Regions from separate parts of the Brevibacterium sp. Lmc1 genome, predicted to be linked through region 1. Evidence: riboswitches for the same ligand, from Rfam matches in the RefSeq annotation. Region 1 holds a riboswitch; each other region holds the start of a gene.
What was found. A riboswitch is a leader RNA that binds a small molecule or an ion and turns the genes downstream of it on or off. The one in region 1 is predicted to bind thiamine pyrophosphate.

Region 1 (9,702 bases):
CCAGCACATCTCAGCCCTGCGCAGAGTCGTCGATTCCGACCTGTTCCGACGGCGCGGCCGTGGGCTCGTCCTCGCCGAAGCCGGGCGCACCCTGCTGCCCAGGGCGCGGAACATCCTCGCCGCTCAGCAGCAGGCGGAGATGGCGATGCTCGGCCGGGACTTCCGCAGCGAGGCCATCGTCACCCTCGGCGTCTTCGGATCGGCATCGACGACGGCGCTGCCGAAGGTGGTGCGGGCGCTGGCCGAGCGCCATCCGCATATCGAAGTCCGGGCGCGGGAGATCAATGTCGAGACCATGTCGGCCGCCGTCATCGACGGGATCATCGACCTGGGGATCGGGATCAACTACCCGGCCGCGCCGCTGCCGCCGATGCGCGGGCTGAGTTGGGAAGCTGTGGCCGAGGAAGACTTCGGCATCGTCGTCCCCGCGGGGACGTCCCGGCCGAGCGATGACGATCTGGCCGAGGCCGACTGGATCCTACCGCCGGCCGAGGAGCTCTTCGGCCGCGCGATGCGGTTGGCCACCTCGGCGCTGGGAATCAATGCGAAGGAGACCCATATCGTCACGGACACCGCGGTCGCGCTGGCGCTCGCCGGAACCGGGCTCGGCCTGACCCTGGCGACGCCGATCATGATGTCGTTGGGTGGGTCCGACGTCGACCTCCACCCCGTCGTCGAGGCGGGCGGACGCGAGATCATCGTGCTGACTTCCCCGGACCCCAGCGATCCGGTCCGGGCGGTCGCTAAGGTGGTCACCGAAGTCTTCGCCTGAGATTCCGACCTAGGATGAGGACATGAGCTTCGACCATCAGTGGAATAAGGTACGCAGGGCCAACCCCGACCATTCGGCGAACTACGCGCAGCGGTGGCGAGATCTTGCGGCCGCCGGGCATGACATCGGCGGTGAGGCCAGGTTCGTCAACGCCATGGCTCCGCGGGGATCGCGCATCCTCGATGCCGGCTGCGGAACCGGCCGGGCCGGCGGACTGCTCATCGACGAAGGGCACACCGTCTTCGGCGTGGATCTCGACGAATTCCTCATCTCCGTCGCCGAGGAGGACTTCCCCAGCGGTGAATGGCACACCGGCGACCTCGCCGACTTCGATTTCGCCGGCGCCGGGATCACCGAGATCGATGTGGCCTTCTGCGCCGGAAACGTCCTGTCCTTCCTCGATCCCGCCTCGCGCCGGCAGACCTTGGGCAATATCAAATCGACGCTCAAACACGGCGGCCGGTTCGTGTCCGGCTTCGGTGCCGGACGCGGGTATGATTTCGACGATTTCATCGAGGACGTCAAGGCCACGGGGATGTTCGTCGACCAGAAGTTCTCCACCTGGGAACTCCGCCCCTTCGAAGCTGACAGCGACTTCCTCGTCCTCATCGCCGAAAGGCTGTGAGCCGGTCGATTCGCAAGGGCGGCAGAATTAGGCTGGGATCGACCCATACTGCTGATCAACTGAAGGAGAATGATCATGATCTTCATCGTCGTGAAATATGACGTGAAACCCCACAGTGTCGAGAAGTTCCCCGAAGCCGTTCGGGCCTTCACCGAGGCGACCCGCGCCGAACCCGGCAATCTCTTCTTCGAATGGTCGAAGAGTCTGGAGAACCCGAACGAGTTCGTTCTCGTCGAGGCATTCACCGATGAAGGCGCAGAACCGCACGTCACCAGCGATCACTTCGCCGCCGGCCTCGAAGCCATGCGCCCGCACCTGGTGTCGACCCCGAAGATCATCTCCCGCAAGATCGACGGTGAAGGCTGGGACGAAATGGGCGAACTGAAGATCGACTGATCGCCTACCAGGCCTTCAACACCGGTCGATCGAGCACATAGACTTCTGCCATGGCGACCAAAGCGCAGAACATCGCATCGATCGAAAAGGCCCTCGGCGAACCATGGGCCGCCACCCGTGCTCGCTTGGAGGCGGCCGGGGGAGCGTCGGCGAGTCACAAAGAGCTCGCCGACGCTCTCTATCCCCAGTTCGACGGCAGAGTCGACAACCACGGCTGGTGGGTCCAGGGCGCCGTCGTCGCCTACGAGCAGGAGATCGGACGCCGAGTCCCCGGCCAGCGCGCCGACGGCACTTTCGACGTCGCCGTCTCCCGCACCATTCCCGGCGATCGTTCCGCACTCATCGAAAAATTCGCGTCCCTCGTCGGCGACACCCTCAACGAGGTAGCCCTCGACGGTGATCCCCGCACCTCGGAGACGGCGAAACGCTCCTTCTGGAGAGCGAACCTCGACGGCGGCATCAAGGTCGAAGCCGCAGCCGAGACGAAGAGCGAAGACAAAACCCTCTTCGTCCTCACCACGTCAAAGCTTCCCAGCCCCGAAGCCCTCGAGGAATGGCGGGCCTTCGGCAAGGACTTCCTCAAGCAGCTCTGAGCTCTGACCGTCCGGCAGTTTTGATCGACCGCCGGTGGAACAGCTCCGACCTCTTGTGAGCACGGCAGCTCCGAGACACCCGATCCGCCTCAGCCGATGATCGGGTTCCAGACTCCGAACATGTGAGCCGCACCGATCGCGACCGCGCAGACAGCCAGACTGAGAAGCACCGCCACGACATCTCGGACCGCGAAACTCGACCGCCTGCGCCACGTGCGGCCCGGACGACCGAATGCCCGTCCCTCCATCGCCATCGCCAGGTTCGTTGCCCGGCGAATCGAGACCACGAGCAGAACGAATACCCCGCTGAAGAGGCTGCCCGTGCGCCGCAGAAGCGAACCGCCCGCGACACCTCTGGCCCGCCTGGCCATCGCCAGCACCTGCCACTCACTGACCAGCAGTCCGAGCAGACGTGAGGCCGCGAGAACCGAGACCACAACCACCTCTGGCAGCCGCAGATGCTGAATGAGCGCATCGGCGAGATCACGCGGATCGATCGTCGACGCGAGCACGATGAGCGGGATCGCCAATGCCAAGGCACGGACGAAGATCGCCGCGGCCGCGGCCAGCGACCCGGTGGTGAACAGAATCGGACCGAAGTCGACGACCACATCCCCAGTCTTCTCCGCCAACAGCGCCGTGCCCCAAGCGGCGAGCAGAGCGCCGGCGGGGAGGAACCACAGCCGCTTGGCCGCGGCCACCAGATCGAGTCCCGTCGCCGGCAGCGCCAGCACTGCCGCGAGCAGCACCACCCCGGCAGAGATGAGATCAATGCTCAGCAGCGCCCCGACCATGAGGATGAGGGCCACTGCGATCTTCGTCAGCGGATTGCACCGAGCCAAAGCGGTGGAACGCACCACGGGGATGAGCTGTCCCGGATCCTGTACGGCGACCTCAGGGGAGGGGCGAGAACGCACATCGAGACTCTCACTCACCGCGATCACCCGCCCTGACACGCGATTCCGACTCGTCGACGACATCGCGATCTGCACTCAGGCAGCCACCGAGCTTGAGGACATCGGCACCTATGGCCTCGAGGAACGCCTGATCGTGGCTGACCGCGACCACCGCGGAACCGTGTACCAAGGCGTCGAGGAACATCTCCACCAACCCCGCCCACGTCAGCGCATCCTGACCGAAGGTCGGCTCATCGACGATGAGCACCCGTGGCCGGGGCGCCAGCATCGTTGCCACCGACAGGCGTCGCTTCTCCCCACCTGAGAGACTCTGCGGATGAGCCTGCGCCAACCCGGTGAGACCGAGTCCCTCAAGAAGCTCATCCACCCGTGCCTGCGACTCGGCGGCAGACCATCCGGCCAGTCGGGGGCCCAGCTCGAGTTCGGTCGCCACGCTCGAGGTGAGGAACTGGTGTGCCGGTTCCTGGAAGACCATGCCGATGCGCGCCGCCAGCTGCTTCGACGGCCAGGCGAATGGCCGGGCCCGTTTGGCTCCGTCCCGCAGGGGCGCCTCGGCGAGGACCTGTCCGGAGAATTCGGGCAGAAGGCCCGCCAGGGTCAGGGCCGTGGTCGATTTGCCTGCCCCGTTCGCACCGACGATTCCGAGTGCCTGACCGGCACGCAGGCTCAGGTCAAGGTCGGTCGCGGCGGGGGTGGCCATGCGCGGTCGAGCAACGCTGAGCCGATGGGTGCGCAGCAGAACCTCGCCGAGGCGGCCCGTCGTCCTATTGATTTCTGCGGTTCCGCCTCGGCGCGGGTCGGGGGAGTGCCGCGGCATCCAGATTCCGCAGTCGATGAGCGTCTCGGTCAGGGCCGCCTCGGTGAAGATCTGCCCCGGAGGGCCTTGGGCGGCGATGCCTTCGCGGCCGAGCACGATGACCCGATCGACGTGATCGAGCCACAGCTCCACCCGGTGTTCGACGATGAGCATGGTCGCCTGTGTCTCGGCTTGCACGGTGAGCACGGCATCGCGGACCTCGGTCGCTGAGGCGGGATCGATATTGGCCGTCGGTTCGTCGAGGACGATGACCTCCGGGGCCATCGCATGGATCCCGGCCAGAGCCAGCCGCTGTTTGTGCCCACCGGACAGAGCGGCACTCGGATGCCCCGGCGGCAGATCGAGTCCCAGCGCCTGCAGGGACTCGGGGACCTGAGCGTCGATTGTCTCGGACGGGAGTCCGAGGTTCTCCATCCCGAACGCCACATCATCACCGATGCGGGAGAAGATCACCTGAGAATCGGGATCTTGGAGGACCAGCCCGGTGCTGCCTCGGCGGGGATCCGGTTTCTCACCGCCGACGAGGAGTTCACCGGTGGCCTCACCCGATTCCTCGGGCAGGACACCGGCGACGGCGTGGAGGAACGTCGATTTGCCGGCCCCGGAGGCGCCGAGCAGCAGCACTTTCTCTCCGGCCGTGATCTGCAGATCGAGCGGTCCGACTGCCGGCTGGTCACGGTCGGTGTGTGTCCATGAGAAGCCGGCGGCCGTGATCGGCAGCGCCATCAGCGCAGTCGGCCTGAGGCGAAGGAGCTGAGCGCTCCGGTAGCCGCGATCGCCCGGTAGGCGAACCAGGCGCCGATCCCGGAGATGACGAGGCCGGAGACGATCGCGCAGACTGCGTAGATCGCCTGGAAGCCGAACTGCCATTCGGCGTTGTACATGATGTTCTCGCTCACTGCCATGAACGCAGCCGCCAGCATGCCCGATGCGGCGGTGACCCACAGGGTGAAGCGCTTGTAGCCGAAGGCGGCGAAGACGAGTTCGGCACCGAGGCCCTGCAGCAGACCCGAGAGCAGGACGGTTGCTCCGAAGTGAGAGCCGAGGACGGCTTCGACGATGGCGGCGATGAGTTCGCACAGGAGCGCGGCACCGGGTTTGCGGATGATGGCACCGGCGAGCGGACCGGCCAGCACCCAGAGTCCTGCGATGAGACCGATCGACGGCGGGAATGCCTGGAAGGCGAGTTCGAGGACCTTCCAGCTCAGCGCCAACACCCAGAACACAAGCCCCACGGCAATGCCGAGAACGGCGGTGGTGACATAGTCGACCACCCGCCACTGTTTGGATTTCGGCGCCGCGGTGAAGGCGCGTGAAGAGGTGGGGGTGGTGCTCGGCGTAGTGGTATTCGGCATTGTGCCTCCTCATTTCAAGGAGGGGTGAAGAGTCTCGACTTCCTTCGGCGGTGCTAACCGCATCAGGTTCGAGGGTCTGCAGCTTCTTCTGCACTCTCAGCGCCCCTGACGGCGCTCCCCTGTCGTAGCCACCACTGTACAACAGGGGAGCGGGGCAGCGACCGGGATCCGTGGCGACGCGGAGGCCGGGGGCGGTCATCGAGGATTCACTTCCCGTTCCCATTCCCGTCGATGGGCCTCGAACAACCGGACACTACTGGTCAGTAGGAATGGGCGGGTGAATACGCATCGACTTAAGAGACCGCTCAGTGCCCTGTCTGCCGCTACCCTGCTCGCCGCTCTGGTGGCGGCCCCGGTTCCCGTGCGTGCCGAGCCATCTCTCGGTTCCGGAGGGTCGACCGCGACCCAGGGCGCGAATGCCGACTCTGCTCAGACTCCGAGCCCTGACCGGACGGATTCGCCCGCCGAGGCGGATGCTGGGAGCGAGGCTATCACCGATACCGTGTTGCAGGTCGGGGCCGACTCCACGGCGCGCAACCTCTCGTGGATGAGTGAGAGTGCCGGTGGGGGAGAGGTCCGGTGGGCGCCGGCGAGTGAGCTCGTTGGCGGAAAGCTCCCCGCCGATGCTGACAAGGCTGAGACCACGGACTCGGGCCTTGCCGCCGACCTCAAGCGTCACTTCAACCATGCGAGCATGACCGACCTGAAACCTGGCATTGACTACGCCTACCAGGTCGGCAGCGAAGAGGACGGGTACACCGAGGTGGAGCAATTCACCACAGGATCTGCTGGAGGAGACGACGAATTCCTCGTCTTCGGCGACCCCCAGGTCGGCGCCGGAGGCGGAGATCCCGACGACGCTGCCGGTTGGGACCGGACCCTGTCCTCGGCAGTGGCCACCGCTGACGAACCGAGCTTCTTCTACTCGCTGGGAGACCAGGTCAACTCCGCCGGCAACCAGGAGCAGTATGCTCAATACCTGGCACCGGAAGCGACCCGCACGATCCCGCAGGCGACGACGATCGGCAACCACGATGTGTCTTCGAAAGCCTATGAGCAGCACTTCAACCGACCGAATGTGAGCCAGGATCACGGCGGTGGCGGCGACTACTGGTTCATCGACGATGGAGTCCTGTTCCTCAACATCAACTCGAACAGCCCGGACGTGGATGCCCACGCCGAGTTCATCGACGAGGTCGTCGCCGAGCACGGAGACCAGGCACGCTGGACTGTTCTCGGGTTCCACCACTCGATCTATTCGACGGCAACACATTGGGACGACCTCGACGTCAAACGGCTGCGGAAAGCGATCCCTCCGGTCGCGGCCCGCAATGACATCGACCTCGTCGTCTCCGGCCATGACCACATCTTCAACCGCACCTTCCTCATGGACGGCGAAGGCAAGCGAGTGAAAGGGTCGGAAGCGGGAGCCGAGGAAGAGAAAGAAGACGGGCAGACGCTCTACCTCACGCTGACCTCCTCGTCAGGGTCGAAGTTCTATGACTACGTTCCCGGCCTCGACTGGGAAGGCAAGAGCGTCCACAACGACGTGCCCGCCTTCACGCGGGTCCGGGTCAGCGACGAGGCGCTGCGGGCGACGACCTATGAGGTGCCGGCAGGCGGGGCACCGGCCGATGGTGAGCGCGCGGAGGCGCAGGCCGCAGCCGAGCAGATCGACGATGTCGAACTCAGGCGCGCCGAGGCGGAAGAACCAGCCCCGGATGACGACGCGGAGGCCGATGCCGGTGTCGAAGCCGGCGCCGAAGCCGATGCAGGTACCGACTCCGGGGCAGGCGCTGATGGTGCAGGTGCGAATGATGACGCCGACGGTGCTGGAACGGGAGACGACGCGGACCCAGGTGCCGATGGTCCGAGTGCAGATGCCGATGCTGGTACGGGTGGCACCGCCTCCGACAACGCCGCCTCCGACGGTGCTGCCTCGGGTGGTGTCGGGTCTGACGGTACCGACGACGGGAGCGGAAACGACGCCGGCACGGCAGATGCCGGCACTGCCGACTCCAGCGCCGAGGCAAACGGTGCAGAAGCGAACGTCGCAGGAACGGGCGATGATTCGGATTCATCCGGGACCGCCTCGGCGAGTGGGGATGGAGACCTGCCCCGCACCGGCGGTGGGCTCGCACTGCCCTTGGCCGTCGGCGCGGGAGCGCTGGCACTCGGCGCGACACTTCTCGTGGTGAGCCGTCGCCGTCGAGGTGCCGGGCTCAGCTGATCAGCACCTCCTGGCTGATCAGCACGGCGCTGCCGATCAGCTGGGAACCACCATGACCGGGCCTTCGGCGTGGTTGAGGACTCCGCGCGAGACGGATCCCAGCAGTGCGCTGCGGATCCGTCCGCGCCCACGGGTGCCCATCACCGTCAGCTGTGCGCGGGAGCTGATCTCGACAAGAGTCTCAGTCGGATCGCCGACCGGCACCGAGGTGGTCACCGTCAGATCCGGGAACTGCTCCGACAGCGTCCCGGCTTCCGTCTCGAGTGATTCGGACAGCTGCCTCTGCCGACGCGCGGTGACCTCGGAGCTGAGTTCGAGGTCGGGGTACCAGTAGAGCCATTCCTCACCGGCCGGCAGCACCACGACGAGTTCGAGTTCCGTGCCGCGTAAGGCGGCCTCGGCGGCTGCCGTGAACATGGCGACCCGACCGCTGTCGGAACCGTCGACCGCGACGACGACTGGGCCGTTGCCGGCCGTTGCCGAGGCCGACCGTTCGGAAACGACGATCGTCGGGCAGTGAGCGTGGGCAGGCAGCGCCGTGGACACGGATCCGAGGACTCGACCCATGAAACCGCCGCGGCCGCGGGCGCCGACGATGGCGACCTCGGCATCGGCGCTGAGCGTGACGAGCGCACCGGCGGAATTGCCGGGTGCCGTGCGGAAGGACTTCTCACCGGAGTAATCGCGCAGAAGTTCGACCGCCTCGGCGAGGGTCTTCTCTGCTTCCTTCTTCGCCTTGTCATCCTCGGGTTCACTGGGGATGGAGGCCATATTCGGATAGATCATCGTCGGCAGCTCATAGGCGGTGACGACGGTGAGAACAGTTCTGCGGCGTTCGGCCTCGACTGCGCCGTAGCGGACGGCTTGGGCGGCGAGTTCCGAGCCGTCGAAGCCGACGAGGACGCCGAGTTCGAGGCTGAGGCCGGATTCGGACGAACTGGTTTGAGCAGACATCTCGCACCTCTCGATCGGGGCCTGTCCAACCCAGACGCCGACGACGGCCCCGACTGGCGGTATCGTCCGCGTCGCTTTCAGTCTACCAAGACGGTTCTACAACTTGTAGAAAAAACGTGGGGCGAGAAGGTCCGTCTCACCTGGGCGTGCATCTGGCTCAGACGCGGAAGCCCAGATGGGCCAGTGCGATGCGCAGGATATGGTCCTGGCCGTAGCAGAGCTCGCCGACGATATCGGGACGCATGGTCTCCTCGGGGGTCAGCCAATCGAGGCTGAGGGCATCGGCCCGCGGGGTGCATTCGCCGCGGACCTCCATGATGAAGCACATGGCGATCGCATGCTGGCGCGGATCGTGGAGGAGGGCCGAACCCTCGGTGGGGAAGTACTCGGCGATGTGGAACGGGCTGATTGCAGGCGGAATGACCGGCAGCGCCATCGGGCCGAGGTCGTTCTCGGCATGACGCACCAATGCGGTTCGGATCGTCTCGTGGAAGCGGATCCTCCCGCCTACGACCTCGCGTCCGAGGGTGCCGTCCTCGAGGCTGCGCAGCAGCAGGCCGATGCGTTCGACATTGCCGGTCTCGCCCACCCGCACTGGGATGGCGTTGACATAGGGGATCGGCATGCGTCTGCGCAGGCGCGCGTATTCCGCGTCGTCGAACCAGTTCTCGTCGAAGTCCAGGGCAGTCCGAGTCATGACCCAATATTCCCACAACCATCCCTCGCGGCAGAAGAGCATGGGGACCCCGTTGGTGAACTGGGACACGCTTCGGGTAAAATATCTTGATGTCGAGATAAATTTCCGACCGGCAGGGACCTGTCGAGTGACGTGGCCTACAGTTGTGTCAGCACTATGTGACCATTTCCGGTCAAGGACTATGAAGGGGTATCCATGATCAATCATGAAGTCCGCACCTACAAGAGCTCAGAGAACCTGGCTCGCGAAGATCAGCTCGCATGGAAGATCGCCGAGGTCGCATCCGACCCGACGCCGGTCGATTCCGAAGTCACCGAAATGGTCATCAACCGCGTCATCGACAACG
Region 2 (9,702 bases), 660 kb from region 1:
TCGAAGTCCCCGCGGGGACGGCGATCGTGTGCCGGGGAACGCAATGCTCCCTGCCGGTCGGCACGGCCGCCGAGCTGGTTGGGCTGCTGGACGGGTAGGACTGTTGGACCGTCCGGGCGCGCACGTCAGCGGTGGTGTTGGGCCGCCTCGGCGGCAGATCGGGAACTGTTCGGGAAATCACCACATTCCATCGGCGACGGAATATTGAGTTGTCCCGGATAGTGATGGTGGAGAGTCACTTCACGGAAATTCAGCGTTCGAGGCTCAAGCTCCGGTAACGGTTGAGTGCGGCGGCGATCTCCTGCCGTCGCGGCCGGGTCAGGTGGCCCGGATGGTCGCGGTGTCCCGTGATTCCGTCGAGGCCCTCAGCGTCGAGCATGTCCACGACCTCGGCCAGCGCCTCGGTCAGGGAGGTGCGTCCGTCGAAGATCTCGGCCAGGTATTCGAGAGCTTCGGCCACTCCCGACGCCTGCTGAGCGTCGACGAGTTGAGCGATGGCGATGAGGTCGATGAAGTCGCGGCCGAATTGGATCCGGTCGGATCCCTTCGCTCGAGCGGTCTTCGTCTTCGACGCCGGTCGCAGCGCCTTCGCCGTCGGCACACGCGGTGCGGCGATGAAAGAGGGGGCGGCGGGGGAGTCCGAACCGGTGTGTGGGTCGCTGCCGGTTGGAGCCGTTTCGAGGTCGGCTGCGGTGACGCCGACGAGCTCATGTGCTTGGTCCGTGACTTCCTTGGGCACATAGGCGTCGAGCGCGATGACGTGGTCGGCGACTTCGAAGAACGCACTCGATCCGCCGGCGACGAGCACCGTGGACACGCCCTGCTCGGTCAGCAGCGGACGCACGCGGTCGACGAATGGGGTGATCGGTTCCCGCTCGGCGGGGATGAGCGCACGCATGCGTTCGTCGCGGATCATGAAGTTCGTCGCCGACGTGTCCTCGTCGATGAGCAGGGTGTTCGCGCCCACCTCGATCGCCTCGACGAGATTGGCCGCCTGCGAGGTCGACCCGCTGGCATTCGTCGTGGAGAAGAATCTCGTGTCAGAGCCCGAGGGTAGGTTGTTGATGAACGCCGAGATGTCGTCGCCGGTGACGGCGCGACCGTCCTCGGCTCGAATGGAGGTGGCAGTTGGGTCGCTGATGACCCATTCGCGCCCGTCGCCAGCGATATGCGGGTAGACGCCGCGTTCGAGCGCGCGCAGAATCGTCGACTTCCCGTGATAGCCGCCGCCGACGATGACGGTGACCCCGCGAGGGATGCCCATGCCGGTGACGGTGCGGCCGCTGGAGAGTTCGACAGTGTGCTCGAGTTCGAGAGGGGAGGTGAAGACAACCGCATCGGAGGACTTCATCGGCAGGTCCGAATCCCCGGACGTCCGCGGGAGAATCGCACCATTTCCGACGAGACCGATGAGTCCTGCTTCGCCGAGGTGGCTGCGCAGTTCCAGCTGATCCCGGTGCAGTCGGACGTGGTCGGCGAGCCCCTGGGCCGATGGGCCGTGAGTGTTCCCTCCTCTGTCTGCTGGGGCGTCCGACCAGCGGTCGAAGAGGAAGAGCCGTTCGGCGAATTCCGGCAGATCACGGGTGAGGATGTCCGCTGCCTGATGGCCGAGGATGCGGCGGCCGCGCGCAGGCAGATTGACGAGCAGTCGTGCCTCGAACCCGGCGTCATCGATGAGGATGTTCGTCCGCTCGAGGATCTCCTGCCCGGGACGGCCGAGGATGAGTGCGCGCTGATCGAGCTTCGCAAGCACCCCGTTGCCGGCCCGGAGCAGATAATCGGCGGCGGCGATGCGGTCGGCGCGATCAGTGGTGAGGTCGAGCGGGAACTTCGCATCGGCACGATCGACGCGGACCCGGACCTTCGACGGAGAGGCGAACGGATCGGCCTGGACCCGGTCGATGAACACGGTGACCGGTCCGAAGGTGTAGCGGCCGCGGATCTGCTTGAGATTGCCGTAGCTGCGACCGTCGAGGTTATGCAGAGTAGAGGCGAGATTCGACTGACGTGAACTCATTTCACTCATGCTACTGGCGGGAGATGAATGCTTACTCAGCGGTTGTGGACTCGACGCCGTAGAACCGGGCCGCGTTCGACCAGAACACGGCGTCCGCCTCGGTGGGGGTGAGCACCTGACGAAGGAGCGTGAAATCAGCATCGGCGAAGGGGCGACGTGCCCGCGTCGACGGCAAGTCCGTCCCCACCATCAGCGCGGTCGGGTCGGTGTCGACGATGCGACGGATCGCCTCGGCGGGATCGAGCTCCACACGGCCGAAACCGGTGGCCTTGACCTTGACTCCGGCCTCGACGAGGCGCAGCAGGGTCGACAGTCCGTCCTCGTGCATGCCCAGATGATCGATGCTCACCGCCGGCAGTGAGGCGATGCGTGCGGCGAGATCCTCATCGATGGTGCGGGCGTCGATATAGAGCTCGGCGTGCCATCCGACGAGGTCATGGGCCCGTCGGGCAAAGCCGTCGAGGGCATCGAGGGTGGCCGAACCGCCGCGGGCGATATTGAATCGCAGAGCCTTGATGCCGGCCTCGTCGAGGCGTCGGATCTGATCATCGCTGGTCTCATCCGGCAGCTGGGTGACGCCGACATAGTTGTCGCCGAGCTGGCGCAGGGCCTCGATGAGGTACCCCTGGTCGAAGCCTTGGAACGAACCGGACACGACGGCGCCTCCTGCGACTTCGACTCCCACATCGGGGAGGCTCTGCAGTCGCACGCGATAGTCGGTGACCGTGAACGGATCGGGCAGATAGCCGTTGTTCTCGATCAGCGGATGGTTCGAATCGATGATGTGCAGGTGCGCGTCGAAGGCACGCTGGAGTTCGCTCATACCGCCAACCTACAACGTCTCCGAACTGCTCATTCAAGGCGTGGCGCGTCTGTCGGTCTGTGTACCGTTCGATGGGCGCGTCCCGCCTTGAACGACGCTGAAAAGGACACCGGGGAGCGGCTCGGGGATTCTCATTCTTCGGTACTGCGGATAACGATCCCATCAAGGGTCTCGAACGCGCGGTCGGCAGACCTGGTCATGTCAGCGCCTCGGTATATTGTGAGGGAGTTCACATTGAGGTGATCGAGCGGCGCTGGTCGACGGTGATCGCGGCTGCTCTCTTTCGAACATTTGGAAGGATGAGGATGTCCGGACGCACTGCCGAGGCCGCTTCGACAGACCCGGTGCAGCAGACCGACGTCGACGAGCTCATCGCTCAATACGACGAAGAGCTGCCGCAGCGGACGCTGACGCGCAGACTCGACCTCGGCGTCGGCATCGTCTGCTTCGTCGTCTCGCTCTTCGTGCTCAACCAGGTGTTCTTCCCTCTGCGGCAGGGCAACCAGTTCTACCTCATGTGGTTCCTCGCCTTCGTGCTGCCGTTGGTCTTCGTCTGCTATCGGCCCGGATTCGGTCGCAAAGCCGAAGCGGCGGACAAGGCCGCGGAAGCGGCCGAGGCGGTTTCGACGGACGGCGCAGGGGGCAAGGGTAGGGCCGGCACCGAGGCGGGGGTCGCCTCGGCGAAATCCTCGACATCGCCGAAGCGGAGACGGGCGAAGAACGACAACCCGTCGATCATCGATTGGGCACTCGTCGTCATCACCTTCCTCACCTGTGCTTATCCGGTGCTGCCGTTCTTCTCCGGCGGATTCAACGAATTCCTCAACCGGCAGGGTTCGCTGACCGGCCTGGACGTCGTCATGGGCGGAGTCCTGCTTCTGCTCATCCTCGAAGCGACCCGCCGAACCACCGGACTCATCCTGCCGATCTTCTGCATCGTCTTCTTCCTCTACAGCTACTACGGCTCCTATATCCCCGTGAACTGGCCGGGCTCGCATGCCGGGCAGAACTTCGACCAGATCGTCAACGCCCTGTACAACGACGCCTCCGGTTTCTACGGAATCCCACTCGACGTGGCCGCGACCTACATCGTGCTGTTCACCATCTACGGAGCCGTGCTCGACAAGACCGGCGCCGCCAGCTTCTTCATCGATCTCAGCTTCTCCCTGTTCAAGAAATCCAAGGCAGCCCCCGGACGCACCGTGGCACTGTCCGGATTCCTCCTCGGCACGGTCTCCGGCTCGGGCACGGCAACGGCCGTCTCGCTCGGCGCGGTCACCTGGCCGGTGCTCAAAAGAGCCGGCTATCCGAAGGAGAACGCCGGCGGTATGCTTGCCGCCTCCGGCATCGGCGCCATCCTGTCCCCGCCGACGCTCGGTGCCGCGGCCTTCATCATCGCCGAGCTGCTCAACGTCTCCTACGGACTCGTCCTTCTGTGGGCAGTCGTGCCCACTCTCCTGTACTACCTCGGCATCTTCCTCGCCATCGAAATCGACTCCCGGAAGATCGAAGTCGACTACACCCCGCCGCCGGGGCTGCGGTCGTGGCCGATCTTCAAAAAGGGCTTCTACCACTTCATCTCCCTGGGCATCATCGTCGTCTTCCTCGCCCTCGGCATGGCACCGTTCAAAGCCGTCGTCTACGCGACGCTCGTCGGCATCGGATTCGGCATCATCGAGATCATCCTCGCTCGCCGAGGCGAACCCGCCACGATCCTCCGCGCCGTCTGGGACGTGTTCTACGGGGCCCTGTCGACGGGCATCCGCTCGGTTCTGCCGGTGACGAGCGTGTGTGCCGCCGCCGGCATCATCGTCTCGACGATCACGAAGACCGGGCTCGGCCAGGTCATCTCCGACATCCTCATCAAGGGAGCGCAGGCATTCTCGGATGATCCGACGGTCATCCTGATCCTCACCTGCATCTTCGCCGCAGTTGCCGTGACGGTGCTCGGTCTGGCAGTGCCGGTGACCGCCTCGTTCATCATCAGCTGGGTCATCGTCGGCCCAGCTCTCATCACCCTCGGAGTCCCCGAGGCGGCCGCGGCGATGTTCATCTTCTACTACGCGGTCCTCTCCGAGGTCTCCCCGCCGACCGCGCTGGCGGCGGTTGCTTCCTCGGCGATCACCGGCGGCCGCGTCATCGCCACCATGTGGCAGGCCTGCAAGTACGCGATCCCCGCATTCCTCGTGCCTTTGGCTTTCACCTTCACACCCGAAGGTGCCGCATTGGTCGCTCAGGGAGGGTTCCTCGGCGCGGTCTGGACCTTCCTTGTCTCGGCCTGCGCAGTCGCTGCCTTGGCCGCGGGTGCAGGCGGATGGATCATCCGCCGCGCCGGCTGGCCCGAGCGGATCCTGTGCTTCCTCGCCGCCGGCGCGCTCCTCTACCTGCAGCCGCTGTCTATGATGGTCGGCTTCGCGGCCCTTGCCCTCGCCGTCGTCATCCACCTCATCCTCCGACGCAAGCCGGCGACCTCCTCGGCGACGGGAACTGCGGTTGGACCGGCCGCCTCGGCGACGGGAACCGTGACAGGAGCGGCCGCCTCGGCGAAGGACGAGGCACCGGCGAATGCGGTCGACCCGAGTACAGCCGAAGCGGACGGATCCGGTGACGGATTTTCCACCGAACCACCCTCGTCCGGAACACCGGCCGGGACCAACTGAGAAAGGGACGAAGTCCATGAAGCGAACAAGGACGTTCACAATCGCCGCTGCGGCCCTGGCCGCAGTGCTGACGATGAGTTCATGCGGTGGCAAGCGCGAAGCCGAGCCCGCCGCAGAAGGCGGAGACGGCTGCACCGCCGCCTCGGGGCAGATCACCATCGCCACCGGCAACTCGACCGGCGTGTACTACGTGCTCGGCGGAGGTCTGGCACAGGTGATCTCCGACAACTCCGACCTCAAGGCCACAGCGTCGGAGACCGGCGCCTCCGTGCAGAACCTCCAACAGCTGTCCAGCGGCGACTTCGACATCGCGTTCTCCCTGGCCGATACCGCTGCCGACGCAGTGTCGGGGGATGCGGACTTCAAGGAGGCCGAGGACATCTCCGCGCTCTCGCGCATCTACGACAACTTCACTCACGTCGTCGTGCGCAAGGATGCCGAAATCGACTCGGTCGAGGACTTCAAGGGCAAGACGATCTCGACCGGTTCGCCGAAGTCCGGCACCGAGGTCATCGCCAACCGTCTCATCGAATCGGCCGGACTCAAGGACGGGGACGTGACCAAACAGCGCCTCGACCTGTCGAAGACCGTCGACGGGATGAAGGACGGAACCATCGACGGCATGGTGTGGTCCGGCGGACTGCCCACGGCAGGAGTCACCGATCTCTTCACCTCGAACGGCAAGGACGTCGAGATCCTCGACATCTCCGACCTCGAGGGGAAGATGAAGGAGATCAACCCCGTCTACGAGGTGGCAGAGATCCCCGGTGACACGTACAAGGGCGTCGACACGGTGAAGACGATCGTCACCCCGAACGTGCTCATGGTCCGCAATGACATGGACGAAGGCACGGCCTGCGCTCTGACGAAGCTCCTCTTCGACAAAAAGGACGACCTGGTCAAGGTGCATGCCGCGGCGAAGGAGATCAACCTCGACACCGCCGAACCGCCGGAGCCGATCAAGCTGCACCCGGGCTCGCAGAAAGCACTGGACGAGCTGAATAAGTAAGTGCGAGTTGCCCAACCGCTCGTTCAAGGCGTGGCGCGTCTGTCGATCTGTGTACAGTCCGATAGGCGCGCTCCGCCTTGAACGACGCTGACGAGGAACGGAGCACCCCGCTACGCACGGCGGGCCGTGCGACCCTCGGGCAGTTTTCGCCGGGGCCGTCGGCCCTCCGTTGTTCTGAGGGCCGACGGGCGGGATCCGGCCCGGAGCCGGACTCAACCTTCCCGCAGGCCGACGGTCGGATCGGGCAGGTAGACCTCTCCGCCCGATGCGAGGAACTCGCGGCTCTTCTGCTGCATTCCCGCCAGGGCCTCCTGCGCCTCGGCGCTGCCGTAGGTATCGCGGATGTCCTGGGAGATGCGCATCGAGCAGAACTTCGGACCGCACATCGAACAGAAGTGCGCGGTCTTCGCCGGTTCCGCCGGCAGCGTCTCGTCGTGGAACGCCTCGGCGGTCTCCGGATCGAGGCCGAGGGCGAACTGGTCCCGCCACCGGAATTCGAATCGAGCCTTCGACAGCGCATCATCGCGGGCCGTCGCCCCCGGGTGGCCCTTCGCGATATCGGCGGCATGCGCGGCGATCTTGTACGTGATCACCCCGGTCTTGACGTCGTCACGGTCGGGCAGCCCGAGATGCTCCTTCGGGGTGACGTAGCAGAGCATCGCCGTGCCGTAGCGGGCGATCTCCGTCGCCCCGATCGCCGAGGTGATGTGGTCGTATCCGGGCGCGATATCCGTAACCAGCGGACCCAAGGTGTAGAACGGCGCACCGTGACAGAGCTCCTGCTGACGTTCGACGTTCTCCCGCACGAGGTGAAGCGGAATGTGCCCGGGCCCTTCGACCATCACCTGGACGTCGTGGGCCCACGCGCGTTCGGTGAGTTCGGCGAGAGTGTCGAGCTCGGCGAACTGGGCGGCATCATTGGCATCGGCGATAGAACCCGGGCGCAGTCCGTCGCCGAGCGAGAAAGCGACATCGTAGCGAGCGAAGATCTCACAGAGTTCATCGAAGTGGGTGTAGAGGAAGTTCTCCTCGTGGTGGGCAAGGCACCAGCCGGCCATGATGGACCCGCCGCGTGAGACCATCCCGGTGACCCGGTCAGCCGTGAGAGGAACGTAGCGCAGCAGCACACCGGCGTGCACGGTCATGTAGTCGACACCCTGCTCGCACTGCTCGATGACGGTGTCGCGATAGATCTCCCAGGTCAGCGCGTTCGCATCGCCGTCGACCTTCTCCAGCGCCTGATAGATCGGGACGGTGCCGATGGGGATCGGCGAATTGCGGATGATCCACTCCCTAGTGGTGTGGATGTCATTGCCGGTCGACAGATCCATGAGGGTGTCGGCACCCCACTTCGCGGCCCACCGCAGCTTCTGCACCTCCTCGGCGATGGAGCTGGTGACCGCGGAATTGCCGATGTTCGCATTGATCTTGACGAGGAACGCCCTGCCGATGATCATCGGCTCGGATTCGGGGTGATTGATGTTGTTCGGAATGATCGCGCGACCGGAGGCGAGCTCGGCGCGCACGAGTTCGACATCGCACTGCTCGCGAAGCGCCACGAACCGCATCTCCGGGGTGATGATGCCCTGCTTTGCGTAGTGCATCTGGGTCACCGTGCGGCCGGACTTGGCCCGACGGGGGACCGGTTTGCGTCCCTTCCACTGCTGCGACGGGGCACCTCGGCGGACGGCGGCACGACCGTCATCGGCGATGCGGTGGCCGCGGGCGTCATACGTCTCAGTGTCGAGGCGGTTCTCGATCCACGGGAATCGCAGAGCGGGCAGTCCCTCTTCCGGAATGCTGCCCGGCCCGACGGTGCGGTAGACGTCGACGGGATCGTTGGCCCGACCGTTCGAGTCCTCGAGCTCGATGCGGGTCACGGGAACGCGGATGTCGTGTTCCTCGTCCTCGACCCATGCCGGCGAATGCGTCGGATACTGCTCGAGGGTGAACTGGTCGTGCGAATCTGCGTCAGACGAAGTCGTGGCAGGGGCAGGTGTTTCAGGGGTGAATGCAGTCATCTGCAGTCCTCACTTCCTACGCCGGTATCAACCGGATCAGGTTCTACGGTCTCGGACGATCCAGTCCGATCTCAGCCCTTGCAGCGGGCTCCCGTGGGGTCGTGCCATTCCTATCACGACTGACGCAGTGAGGACAACCGTGGCTCCTTGAGCGACGGGAATGGGGTCAGCCGCCCTGGAGGAACGCCTTCGCAGCGGCGCCGAGGGCGACGACGTCGGAGACCGCGACCATTTCGCGTGCCGAGTGCATCGAGTACAGAGCCGGGCCCACATCAACGGTCGTCATGCCCAGCCGGGTCGCGGTCAGCGGTCCGATCGTCGACCCGCAGGGCATCGCATTGTTCGACACGAAATCCTGGTACTCGACCCCGGCGGCCGCGCACGCCCGTGACCACACGGCGGTGCCCACCGCATCCGTGGCGTAGCGCTGCTGAGCGTTGAGCTTGAGCAGGGGACCGCCGCCGAGGCGGGGGCGGACATGCGGATCGTGCCGTTCGGGATAGTTCGGATGGGCAGCATGCCCGGCATCGGAGGAGACACACACCGAGGTGGACATCGACGCGAGATAATCGCTGCGCGTCGACTGCGGCAGCAAGGAGGCGACGATGCGCTCGGTGACGTCGGCGAGGAACGGACCGCACGCGCCCGAGCGCGAATTCGACCCGATCTCCTCATGATCGAACGCCGCGAACAGTGGGATGCCGTCGAGCCCGTCGGCATCGAGCTGGGTGAGCGCGGTGACGCCGGCGTGGACGGACAGGAGGTTGTCCAGCCTCGGCGAGGCGAAGAACTCCTCGGCGGCACCGAAGAGGGCCGGCTCCTGAACGGGAATCGTGTAGACATCGTGGCCGACGACGGACTCGGCATCGACCCCGGCAGAGGCGGCGAGCAGTTCGATGATGTCCGCCTCGGCGAGGTCGGCCAGACCGATGACGGGAGCGGTGTGACGCTGCTTGTCCAAGGTCAGACCCTCATTGACCTGCCGGTCGAGGTGGATCGCGAGCTGCGGGATGCGGGCGATCGGCCCGGTGCGGGCGAGCACGATGCTGCCGTCGGCGAGGCCGAGCCGACCCGCGAACGCGAGCTCACGATCGAGCCACGAATTCAGCAGCGGCCCGCCGTAGATCTCCACCCCGACCTGCCGGGTGCCTTCGGCGGTGAACTCGCCGCCG
Region 3 (9,702 bases), 1.9 Mb from region 1:
TCGAGCTCGAACGCCTCGGGGTAACGGCCTCGAGCGGTTCCGCCTGTGCGGTCGGCTCCGATGAGCCCTCCCATGTGCTCACGGCCTTAGGGGTCGCGCCCGAGGTCGCGCAGACGAGTGTGCGCTTCACCTTCCCGTCCTCGATCACCCCCGACCAGGGACGAGCGGCCGCCCGAGCCGTCATCAGCGCTGCCGAGAGCCTCGCCTCATCCTTTGCATGAACGGCGTCTCACACCCGAGTTGATTTTGATCACCTTCACGCTCACCAGGTGGGATAGCCCTATCTTTCTCTTTATTTTGGGGCGAGACTAAAAGAGAGGCATTCGTATCAGGATGTGAGGGGGCCGCCATGGATCTTTTGATTCTGTTCATGATCGCAGTGATGTTTGCGACCGTTGTGTTCTTCATCGGTCGGTTCGCCTGCCCGAAGCACGACCGAGTGCCCCTCATCGAGGTCGATCACGTGCTTCTGTGGACGACTCTGCGCCGCGGTTGGCATGCTCTCGGATCGTTCGGTCCGCTCACTCATTACCCGGATGACCCTTATGGAGCCTCCCGCGCCTGAGGCGGGAACGCTTCCGCCCGCCGACCGAGGTGACCGACTCAAGGTCAGGGCCACCTCGGCGAGGGGGATCCGATGCTCCCTGGAATCAGACGGTGACTTCCTGGGGCAGGAACACGGAGACGTCCCAGTTCTGCATGGCGTGTGCCGAGGCCCAGAAGTGGAGTTCGAAGACGCAGGCCTGCTCGAAGGCCGCCCGCATGCGGGCGGCTTCCTCGCTCGGTGCCTTCGCGAGTTCCTGTTCGAGGATCTGCACGGCGTGGCGGGTCGATTCGTCGAAGTCGGGTGAGTCGTAGGTCTGCACCCAGGTGCGGTAGGGGTGGTCGTCGGCCATCTGCCCGGCCCGGTCGACAAGCACCTTGCCCATATGGGCGTACACCCAGAAGCAGGGCAGCACTGAGGCGACGCCTTCGCCGTAGGATCGGCTGGCGGCCGTGGCGACGAGGAAGGACACGTAACCCAGCGTCGTCGGGGAGGCCTTGAAACGGGAGCCTTCCGCGGTGAGTTCTTCCAGCGCCGAGGCGAGTCGGGCATCGGCGAGCAGCTCTCCGTGCATCTCCTCTTCGACGGTGATCGCCTCAGCGGCGGATCCGGCCCAGAATCGGGATTCGTCACGGTCGACGGTCTTCGCGGCCAGGAACGACATGGCCTTGGCGTATCCGTTCAGGTAGAGGCTGTCCTGCGAGATGTAGTTGACGAAGGCCTTCGGATCGAGGCTGCCGTCGGCGAGCTGGGCGAGGAACGGCAGCTCTTCGATCTGCTTGACGATGGGGCGGACACGGTCCCACAGCTGGGTGGTCAATGGGCCGGCGGTAAAGGTGACGGTCATGGGAACTCCTTTGTGCTCGTATGACGTGGTGGTTCGTATGACGTGGTGGATCGACTGAGTTGGCGGTTCGCGTGAGGTGGTGGTCTGGCGGGATGGATATGTCAGGCGGGTCGACCGCGGACGATGTCGACCTGGTGGTCGACGGGTCCGTGGGCGCCCTCCGGGTTGAGGCTCAGCTGCCAGTCCGCGGCCGAGGTGAGAGCGCGAGCAAGATAATCGAGGGCATTGTCGACGGCCTCGCCGAGGATGTCCGACCCGATCTCTGTGCGTTCGCGGCCGAGGACGGCCACCTCGGCGGTGATCGCGGCTGACAGAGTGCACCCGGTTCCGTGCGTGTTCATCGTCGTCACGCGGGGGTGGGTGAACTCGCGGACCTGGCCATCGGCGGTGGCGAGGATGTCGATGACCTCGTCCTCGCTGCCGTGCCCGCCCTTGAGCAGGACAGCTCCGGGGCCGCGTTCGAGCAGGCGCCGAGCCTGGTCACGCATGGCTTCAGTCGTCTGCGCTTCGGGTTCGTCGTCGGAGATCAGCAGGGCCGCCTCGGGGAGGTTGGGGGTGATGAGGTCGGCGACCGGCAGCAGGTGGGTGCGCACGGCCTCGACGGCATCGGTCTCGAGGAGGCGGTGGCCGGAGGTCGCGATCATCACCGGGTCGACGGTATAGAAGCCGAGCCGGCCTTCGGCGGCGCGATCGACGACGAGTTCGACGAGGTCACGGCTGCCGAGCATCCCCGATTTCGTCGCATCGACGGGCAGGTCGCCGAGCACGGAGTCGAACTGATCGGCGACGAAATCGACGTCGATCGGATAGACGCGGGACACACCGTGCGTGTTCTGCGCGACGAGGGCGGTGATGACGGTCGTGCCCATGGTCTTCCGCGCGGTGAAGGTCTTGAGGTCGGCATGGATTCCGGCACCGCCGGAGGGATCGGTGCCGGCGATGGACAGGGTGATCGGCGGGCGGGTTGTCACTGTGCACTCCCGGCGTATGCGGCGAGCAGCTCCTCTGCTGCCGTCTTCGGATCGTCGGCCATGCAGATCGCCGAGACCACGCAGATCCCGATCAGCCCACGTCCCTGCAGGTCAGGAGCACGATCGGCGTTGATGCCGCCGATCGCGACCGCGGGGATGCCCGCTTCTGCCACCAGTTCCCCGAGGCGGTCCGGTCCGATTCCGTCGGGGGCGTCGGCTTTCGTGGAGGTGTCATAGACCGGTCCGATGCCGACGAGGTCGACGACTCCGGAGTCTCGGGCGGCGACGAATTCGTCGCTGTTCGCGGCCGAGAGACCGATGAGCGGTTCCGCACCCAGGGCGGCGCGCACCTCGACGACGGTGGTGTCAGTTTGGCCGACGTGGATGTGCACGTTCTCGCCTTCATCGATGAGGCGGCGGGCCACCTCGACGCGGTCGTTGAGGACGACGGGGACCGTGCGGTCGGTGTCGCGGGTGGCGGCATCGACGGCGGCGATGACCTGGCGGGTGAGCGAATAGAAGCCTGCATCGTCGATGTCTTTGTCGCGGACCTGGACGATGCCCACTCCCCCGGCGACGGCGGCCTGCACGGTCTCGGCGACGCTGCGGCCGGCGGCCTCGCATTGCGCGGAGTCGGTGACGAGGTAGAGGCGCGTGTCGATTCCGGCGAAGCGGTCGGCCGAGCCGTCTCGGTCGTTCACGGTCGCGCCGTCGTCAGCCGGGTTGTCAGCGATGTGGGCGGATCCGGCGGTCATGCCTGGACGCCTTCGCCGGCGGTTTCATTCGCAGAAGTGAGCGTGTCGAGGCCGATTCTCGCCTGTGCGAGTCGGTCACCGTCGACGGTGTGGAGTGCGTCGAGAAAGTTCACCGAGTAGCTGCCCGGACCCTTCGCACCATCGGCGGCGAGTTCCCCGGCGACCGCGAAGTGGGCGTGGGCGGCGACGACGGCTTCGAACTTCGCCGAGGCGGCCCCACCGTTCGCGGACTGCTCAGTGGCGTTGACGGCTGAGACGTCGGCGTCGGGGTCGGCGAGTCCGGCTCGGACGGCGGCCAGGTAGGCGACGGTGACGGCACCGAGTGAGCAGCCGGTGCCGATGACGAGCGGCATGAACTCATGTCCGCCGGAGATGCGGGCGACGTGGTCAGTGCCGTCGATGTGGGCAACGACGGCATCGGTTGGTCCGGAGACAGCGACGATGGCACCGGTTTCTCTGGCCAGTTTCGCGGCGGCGGGAAGGACGGCGTCGACTTCGTCGGTGGAGTCAACTCCACGACCGCCGAGTCCGACTCCGGCGAGTGCGGCGATCTCGGAGGCGTTGCCGCGGATGGCGGTCGGGTGATCGGCGGCGGCGCGGCGGATGCGGGAGGTGCGGAAGTCGACGGCGCCGACGCTCACGGGGTCGAGGACCCAGGGTTTTCCGGCGGTGTTGGCGACGTCGATGGCGGCATCGGCGGCGAGCAGCTGGTGGTTCGAGGCGGTGCCGAAGTTGACGAGGACTCCGCTTGCGATCCCGGCGAACTGTCCGGCATCGGCCTCGTGGTCGAGCATTGCCGGGGAGGCGCCGATGGCCAGGAGCACGTTGGCGCTGAACTGCTGCACGACGGTGTTCGTGATGCACTGGATGAGTGGATTGCTTGCGCGCAGTCGCGCATTCGCAGAACGCAGGTCGAAGTCAACCATGACGATCCCTTCGCTAGTATGGCCCAGATCAGGTTCGATGGGTGTTCTCTCAGCCTCGGTGTCCTCCGTGCGCAACTCTTTGGTGCGCACGGATCCTCATGAGGCACCCCATGTCATTGGCTCCGACTGTATCAGCCCGGTCGGACACGGGCGACTCCATACTCTGCTTGGATGCTCAGCACCGACCGCTCGACTCAACGTCGCTGTATCAAGCTATGCATTGCGCGCTCGACGCTAAGGCGAGCGGTCGGCAGAGGGAGCTTCACGCCCCACTACCCGCGCCCGACGTACCTCTGTCCGCGGCGGCTGAGCGCGTCGATGACGACGGCGGTGAGCAGGACGAGTGCGGTGATGATCTGCTGCGCATCGGAGTTGAAGCCGATGAGGTAGAGACCGTTGTTGATCGCACCGACGACCAGAGCACCGAGCACGGCTGCCCAGGCGGTTCCGCGTCCGCCGAACAGCGAGGTGCCGCCGATGACAGCTGCAGCGATCGCATTGAGTAGGTCCTGCGTGCTCACCAGCGTCGATCCCGCATTTGTCGTCACACCGGTCTTGATGAAGCCGAACAATGCGGCCAGCACTCCGGCTGCCATGAACACGCTGATGCGCACCCAGGTCACGCGAATGCCGGCACGCCGTGCAGCTTCGACCTTGCCGCCGACGGCGTAGATGGAACGACCGTAGCGGGTCTTGCGCAGCACGAGGTCGATGATGATCGCAATGACGATCATGAGGAAGAAAGGCATCGCCAGACCGAAGTCCTGATTGACGAGGATGAGGAACCCGAACACGATCGCGGCCAGCAGCACGATCCGCACGATCACAGAGGTCCAGCTCGGAGCGCTGAGACCCTCCCGGTGGCGGCGCAGCTTCGAATAGATGATGCCGCCGCCGAAGCCGATGATCGCGACGGCGCCGAAGATATAGGCCCAGATCGCAGGAAAGTAGAAGCTGGCGAAGTCGAAGGCGAAGGTGTCCGACATCGACAGGTTCTTCTGCGTGCCCAATGTCGTCAGAGTCAGACCGGTGAACGCGAGCAGACCGGCCAAGGTGACGACGAACGCCGGGATGCCGACGACGGCGAAGAACCAACCTTGAATCGCGCCGACGACCAGGCCGAGCAGCAGCATGATGACCAGCGCCAAGGCCGGCGGCACACCTTGCCTTACCACCAAGACACCGAGCAGCGAGGCGGCCAAACCGCCCAATTGCGCCAGAGACAGATCGATCTCGCCGAGGAGCAGGATGAGGTTGATGCCGAGAGCCAGGATCGCGAGGAACGCGACCTGAGTGGAGAGGTTGACTAGGTTGGCCGGAGAGATGAAGTTCGAGTCGGCCGACTGGAATACGATGACGATGACGATGAGTGCGAGGATGACCGGGAACGACCCCAGCTGCCCCTCTTTGACCCGGCGGACGAAGGTGCCGATCACGCCTTCGGACGAGATCCGCTCATCGGTGATGAAGGAATTGCGGGTCATCGACGCTCACCCCTCCGTGCGGCGCGTTTGGTCACGACATTGTCGCTGGCTCCGGTGATCGCGGCGACCAGCACATCGGTGCGCTCGTCACCGGGGAAATCACCGGCGTCCTTGCCCAGCCGCAGCACGTGCACCCGGTCGCACACCGCCTGCACATCGGCCATATTGTGGCTGACGAGCAGCACGCCGAGGTCGCGTTCTTTGAGCCGTTCGATGAGGTTGAGCACTTCGGCCGTCTGGGCGACGCCGAGTGCCGCCGTCGGTTCATCGAGCATGACCAAGGATGGTTCGCCGAGGAGGGACCGGGCGATCGCGACCGTCTGACGTTGACCGCCGGATAGGGCCGCGATCGGTACGCGCACGCTCGGGATCTTTGCCGAGAGGCTGCGCAGCAGCTCCCAGGATTTGGCTTCCATCGTCACTTCGTCGAGGACGCCGCCGCGGGTCTTCTCATGTCCGAGGAACAGGTTGGCCACCACGTCGAGGTTCTCGCACAGGGACAGATCCTGGAACACTGTGGCCACTCCGGCTTTCTGTGCATCCTTCGGGGAGGAGAATCTCTGCGCCGTCCCGTTCATGATGAGTTCGCCGTCATCGGCGGCGTGGACTCCGGCGATGACCTTGATCAGGGTCGATTTGCCGGCGCCGTTGTCGCCGACGAGGCCGACGACTTCGCCGCGACCGACGCTGAGATGGATGTCGGTCAGGGCTTGGACTGCACCGAACCGTTTGTTGATTCCGCGCAGTTCGAGCACCGGCTCGCTGTCGCTGCCCGGCGTCCGCGTCGCCTCAGTTGCCGGGTCGGGTGTCTCTGATGTCATCTGTTCCTACTTGTCGCAGTCGTTGACCCCGGCAGCCGGCGACCGGTGGCGGTCGCCGGCTCGAGGTCGGGCACGTCAGATTGTGAACGCGCACGCGCTCACTTCACGCCGGCATCGGCACAGAGCTTCTCCACCTTGCCTGTGCAGATGTCATCAGCTTTGATCTGGTCGCCGACGATGTCCTTGATGTTGTCCTTGGTCACGACCTTGGCCTCGACGAAGTCCGTCGGAGTGTCCTTATAGGTCGTTCCCGCATCGACGTCCTCTCCAGCGGCCAGGGCCACTGCGGCCTTCGCAGCGAATTCGGCCTGCGGTGGGATCGACTTGTAGATCGTGGCGAACTGGTCACCCTTGAGGATGTTCTGCAGACCGTCGACCTCGGCGTCCTGACCTGTCACGACGGGTTCGACCTTGGCTTTCTTCGTTGCGGCGATGACGCCACCGGCGGTGCCGTCGTTGGCAGAGTAGATCGCGATCGGCTTCTCGCCCTTGCCCTGCAGCTGACCTTCGACCCACTGGCGGGCGTCGTCGGGGTTCCAGTCGAGGGTGTCGTGGCTGGCGGCGATGTCCACGCCTGCGCCCTTGAGGGTCTCTTCGGCGCCGGCCTTGAAGTCCGCGGCGTTCGGGTCCTTCGGATCACCATTGACCATCCAGACCGGTCCCGATTTCGGGTCGACGCCGGCGTCTTTGAGCCCGTCGAGGACGGCCTGGCCCTGCAGGTTGCCGATCTTCTTGTTGTCGAACGAGGTGTAGTAATCCGCACCTTCGAAGAAGCGGTCGTAGGAGATGACCGGGATCTTCTTCGCTTCGGCTTTCGACAGCGCGGATGAGACTGCGGAAGCGTCGACGGGGTCGAGGACGATGGCGTCGACGCCTTCGGTCACGGCCGCCTCAATCTGTTGCTGCTGCTGAGTCGCGTCCTGATTGGCGTTGCGGTATTCGACCTTCGCGTCTGGGTTGGCTTCTTTGAGGTATTTCTCGAAGTTCGGCTTGTCGAGCGACTCGTACCGGGTGGTCTTCGACTCGGGCAGCAGCAGCGCGATGGTGACGTCCCCGTCGCCGCCGGATCCGCTGTCGGCCTCGTCGTTTCCCTGGCCCTTCTGATTGCCGCAGCCGCTGAGCGCAAGAGCGCCGATCGCGACGGAGGCACCGAGGAGCGCCAGCTTCTTGTGGGACTTAAGGTTGTGCCTCATTGTGAACCTTTCAATCTTTCTGACAACGTTGTCAGGCTGTTGAATATGATTCGCTGAACGCCGCCTGCTGTCAACTGTTTCGACAAAAATCTTCAGCGGGTGTCCGGCGGCTCTTCACCGCTGCCACGAGCGATGACGCACAGCGCATTGTCGAAATCGGGCACGCCGTCGTCGACTCGATCGCGCCGGTTCGCCTCCCCCGCAATCGGGCCATCCCCTTCGCCGAGGCGGTCCCCGCCCTCGCCAGCATCGCTGGGTTCGACACCGACCCGGAGTCGTCGGACCGCCTCGGCGGCGAGGGATTCGACGTTGCGATCGACGACGGTGACATCGAGGAGTTCGGCCGTGGGGAAATCGTCGATGCCGACCAGTGCCGGCCATTCGCCGAGGCGGCGGCAGGCGTCGATGGCACCTTGGGTCACTGTGGCGGACAGGGTGATCAGGGCTCCGGGTGCGCTGCGGGAACCGAGCCAGGCGGCGACGACGTTCTTCGCGCTGGCTTCGTCGTGGGCGTCTTCGCGCATATAGGCGCGCCAGCCGACGCCGCGGCGGCCGGCGATGGCGTCCTGGATTCCCTGCAGTCGGCGGGTGGTGATGAGGCTGGGCGAATGGTCGCCGATGACGCCGAGTGCCATGTGCCCGTGAGCGAGCAGCTGTTCGGCCGCGAGGCGTCCCGCCTCACGATCGTCGCCTGCGACGATGCTGATTCCAGGGCCTTCGACCGCTGGGTCGAGGGAGACGATTCGAGTGCCCGGCGCCGAGGCGGCTCGTGCGTAGGTCTCGGCCGCCTCGGGGTGGGCGCGGATGACGATGAGCCCGGTCAGGTCGTTGGCGAGGCATTCGTCGAGGAAGGCTTCCTCTCGGTTCGGGTCGTCACCGACCACGGTCACCACCGGGCGCAGGTCGAGGATTGCGAGCTCGGCTTCCACTGCGGCGAAGGCACGTGATTGGAAGGCGTCACCGGCGTCCGAGAGGACGACGCCGATATAGGGTGAGCGGCCTCCGGCACGCAAGCGTCTGGCCGTGGGGTTGAGGCGGAATCCGAGCTCTTCGGCGGCAGCTTCGACTTTCTCCGCCGTCGAGGCGGCAACGTGCTTTTCGCCGTTGAGGACGCGGGAGGCGGTTTTGATGCTCACGCCGGCACGCGCAGCGACCGTGGCCAGGGTCGGCCGATCGTTCTGCTTCGCCATGCGCACACCTTTGAGTCTGAGAACCGGTTCGTGAATCTGCGCATCGACGCACAGGCAACCGTTGGAATGATACTAACCGCTCGCGCGGCGGACTCAGTTGTGCTGGCCTGTCACCGTCCGGTTGAAGTCCAAGGCGGTCTCGACCCAGAATGCCAGCTGTTCGTCATCACAGACAGACTCTGCGCTCACGTTGATCCACCCCGGTCCCATGTCCCGACCGGTTCCCATCTCGGCTTGGGCAGCTTCGGGTCGTTTGAGGAGCTCATCGTGACGGTCGGGATCGATGTGCGCCAGCAGATCGCCCGTCTTACCAGCACTGACGATCATCTTCTCGTTGACCATGACCGCGCGGCCTCCGAACATCGAGACCTCTCGAACCACGGGCTCTTCGACAATGAGTGCACGGATTCGTTCGATAAGTGAAGTCTGCTCGGGAGTCATATCAGTGGCCTCCGGTCGGCTCTGCAGTGTTCCAAACGAGTGGTTTACGACGGTGATGCCTTTATCGAATTATGCCGTAACCGCTTGAAAATCAACATGAGTTCGACAAGATTGCCTGTATCGTCAAATCTCACAGTACGCCGCGATTGCGGAAGGACAGAGTGATTCCGAAATCCACAGTGGGCCGCTGGCTCTACGCCGCCGTGTCAGTTGTGTGTCTTCTTCTCCTGGGATTCTGCATTGTCGTAACCATCTGGGCGAGCACCATTGAGGACGGGTGGATCTCGGCCGGTGTCGCGATGATACTCACTTGGTTGTTCTGCGGACCGCTGATCCCCATCCCATTGGCCTGGTCACTCGGCCTGCTCATCGCCCGCAGACGCGCTCAGAAACATGGCGCCGATTCCGCCATCGGATCAACTCGTTGAACGTACTCGCCGAGGCGGGACTCCTTTCCGGAGTCCCGCCTCGGCGAGTGGCATGTTCTGCTGCGTCGAATCACCGACCGCTCAGCGCAGCGGCGAGCGCAC

Region 2: linked by a shared signal. The riboswitch ahead of thiC (phosphomethylpyrimidine synthase ThiC) and the one ahead of AC239G_RS05385 (ECF transporter S component) in region 1 are both predicted to bind thiamine pyrophosphate.
Region 3: linked by a shared signal. The riboswitch ahead of thiM (hydroxyethylthiazole kinase) and the one ahead of AC239G_RS05385 (ECF transporter S component) in region 1 are both predicted to bind thiamine pyrophosphate.

The regions. Positions count from the first base shown of each region.
Region 1 is NZ_CM172803.1:1,245,398-1,255,099, forward strand. It holds gene AC239G_RS05355 (LysR family transcriptional regulator) at 1-772, shown strand, start outside; gene AC239G_RS05360 (class I SAM-dependent methyltransferase) at 795-1,397, shown strand; gene AC239G_RS05365 (putative quinol monooxygenase) at 1,473-1,793, shown strand; gene AC239G_RS05370 (hypothetical protein) at 1,844-2,386, shown strand; gene AC239G_RS05375 (energy-coupling factor transporter transmembrane component T family protein) at 2,476-3,303, opposite strand; gene AC239G_RS05380 (ABC transporter ATP-binding protein) at 3,314-4,846, opposite strand; gene AC239G_RS05385 (ECF transporter S component) at 4,846-5,475, opposite strand; TPP riboswitch at 5,498-5,606, opposite strand; gene AC239G_RS05390 (purple acid phosphatase family protein) at 5,978-7,705, shown strand; gene AC239G_RS05395 (universal stress protein) at 7,742-8,659, opposite strand; gene AC239G_RS05400 (DUF4916 domain-containing protein) at 8,817-9,356, opposite strand; gene AC239G_RS05405 (MmgE/PrpD family protein) at 9,552-9,702, shown strand, end outside.
Region 2 is NZ_CM172803.1:586,295-595,996, forward strand. It holds gene AC239G_RS02570 (thioredoxin domain-containing protein) at 1-98, shown strand, start outside; gene AC239G_RS02575 (ABC-ATPase domain-containing protein) at 251-2,017, opposite strand; gene AC239G_RS02580 (amidohydrolase family protein) at 2,049-2,840, opposite strand; gene AC239G_RS02585 (TRAP transporter permease) at 3,146-5,500, shown strand; gene AC239G_RS02590 (TAXI family TRAP transporter solute-binding subunit) at 5,517-6,509, shown strand; gene thiC (phosphomethylpyrimidine synthase ThiC) at 6,722-8,530, opposite strand; TPP riboswitch at 8,526-8,634, opposite strand; gene AC239G_RS02600 (M18 family aminopeptidase) at 8,697-9,702, opposite strand, start outside.
Region 3 is NZ_CM172803.1:3,106,670-3,116,371, forward strand. It holds gene AC239G_RS13915 (cysteine desulfurase family protein) at 1-221, shown strand, start outside; gene AC239G_RS13920 (hypothetical protein) at 350-565, shown strand; gene AC239G_RS13925 (TenA family protein) at 651-1,391, opposite strand; gene thiD (bifunctional hydroxymethylpyrimidine kinase/phosphomethylpyrimidine kinase) at 1,493-2,362, opposite strand; gene thiE (thiamine phosphate synthase) at 2,359-3,117, opposite strand; gene thiM (hydroxyethylthiazole kinase) at 3,114-4,043, opposite strand; TPP riboswitch at 4,031-4,164, opposite strand; gene AC239G_RS13945 (sugar ABC transporter permease) at 4,316-5,527, opposite strand; gene AC239G_RS13950 (ATP-binding cassette domain-containing protein) at 5,524-6,348, opposite strand; gene AC239G_RS13955 (substrate-binding domain-containing protein) at 6,447-7,541, opposite strand; gene AC239G_RS13960 (LacI family DNA-binding transcriptional regulator) at 7,634-8,731, opposite strand; gene AC239G_RS13965 (TfoX/Sxy family protein) at 8,825-9,172, opposite strand.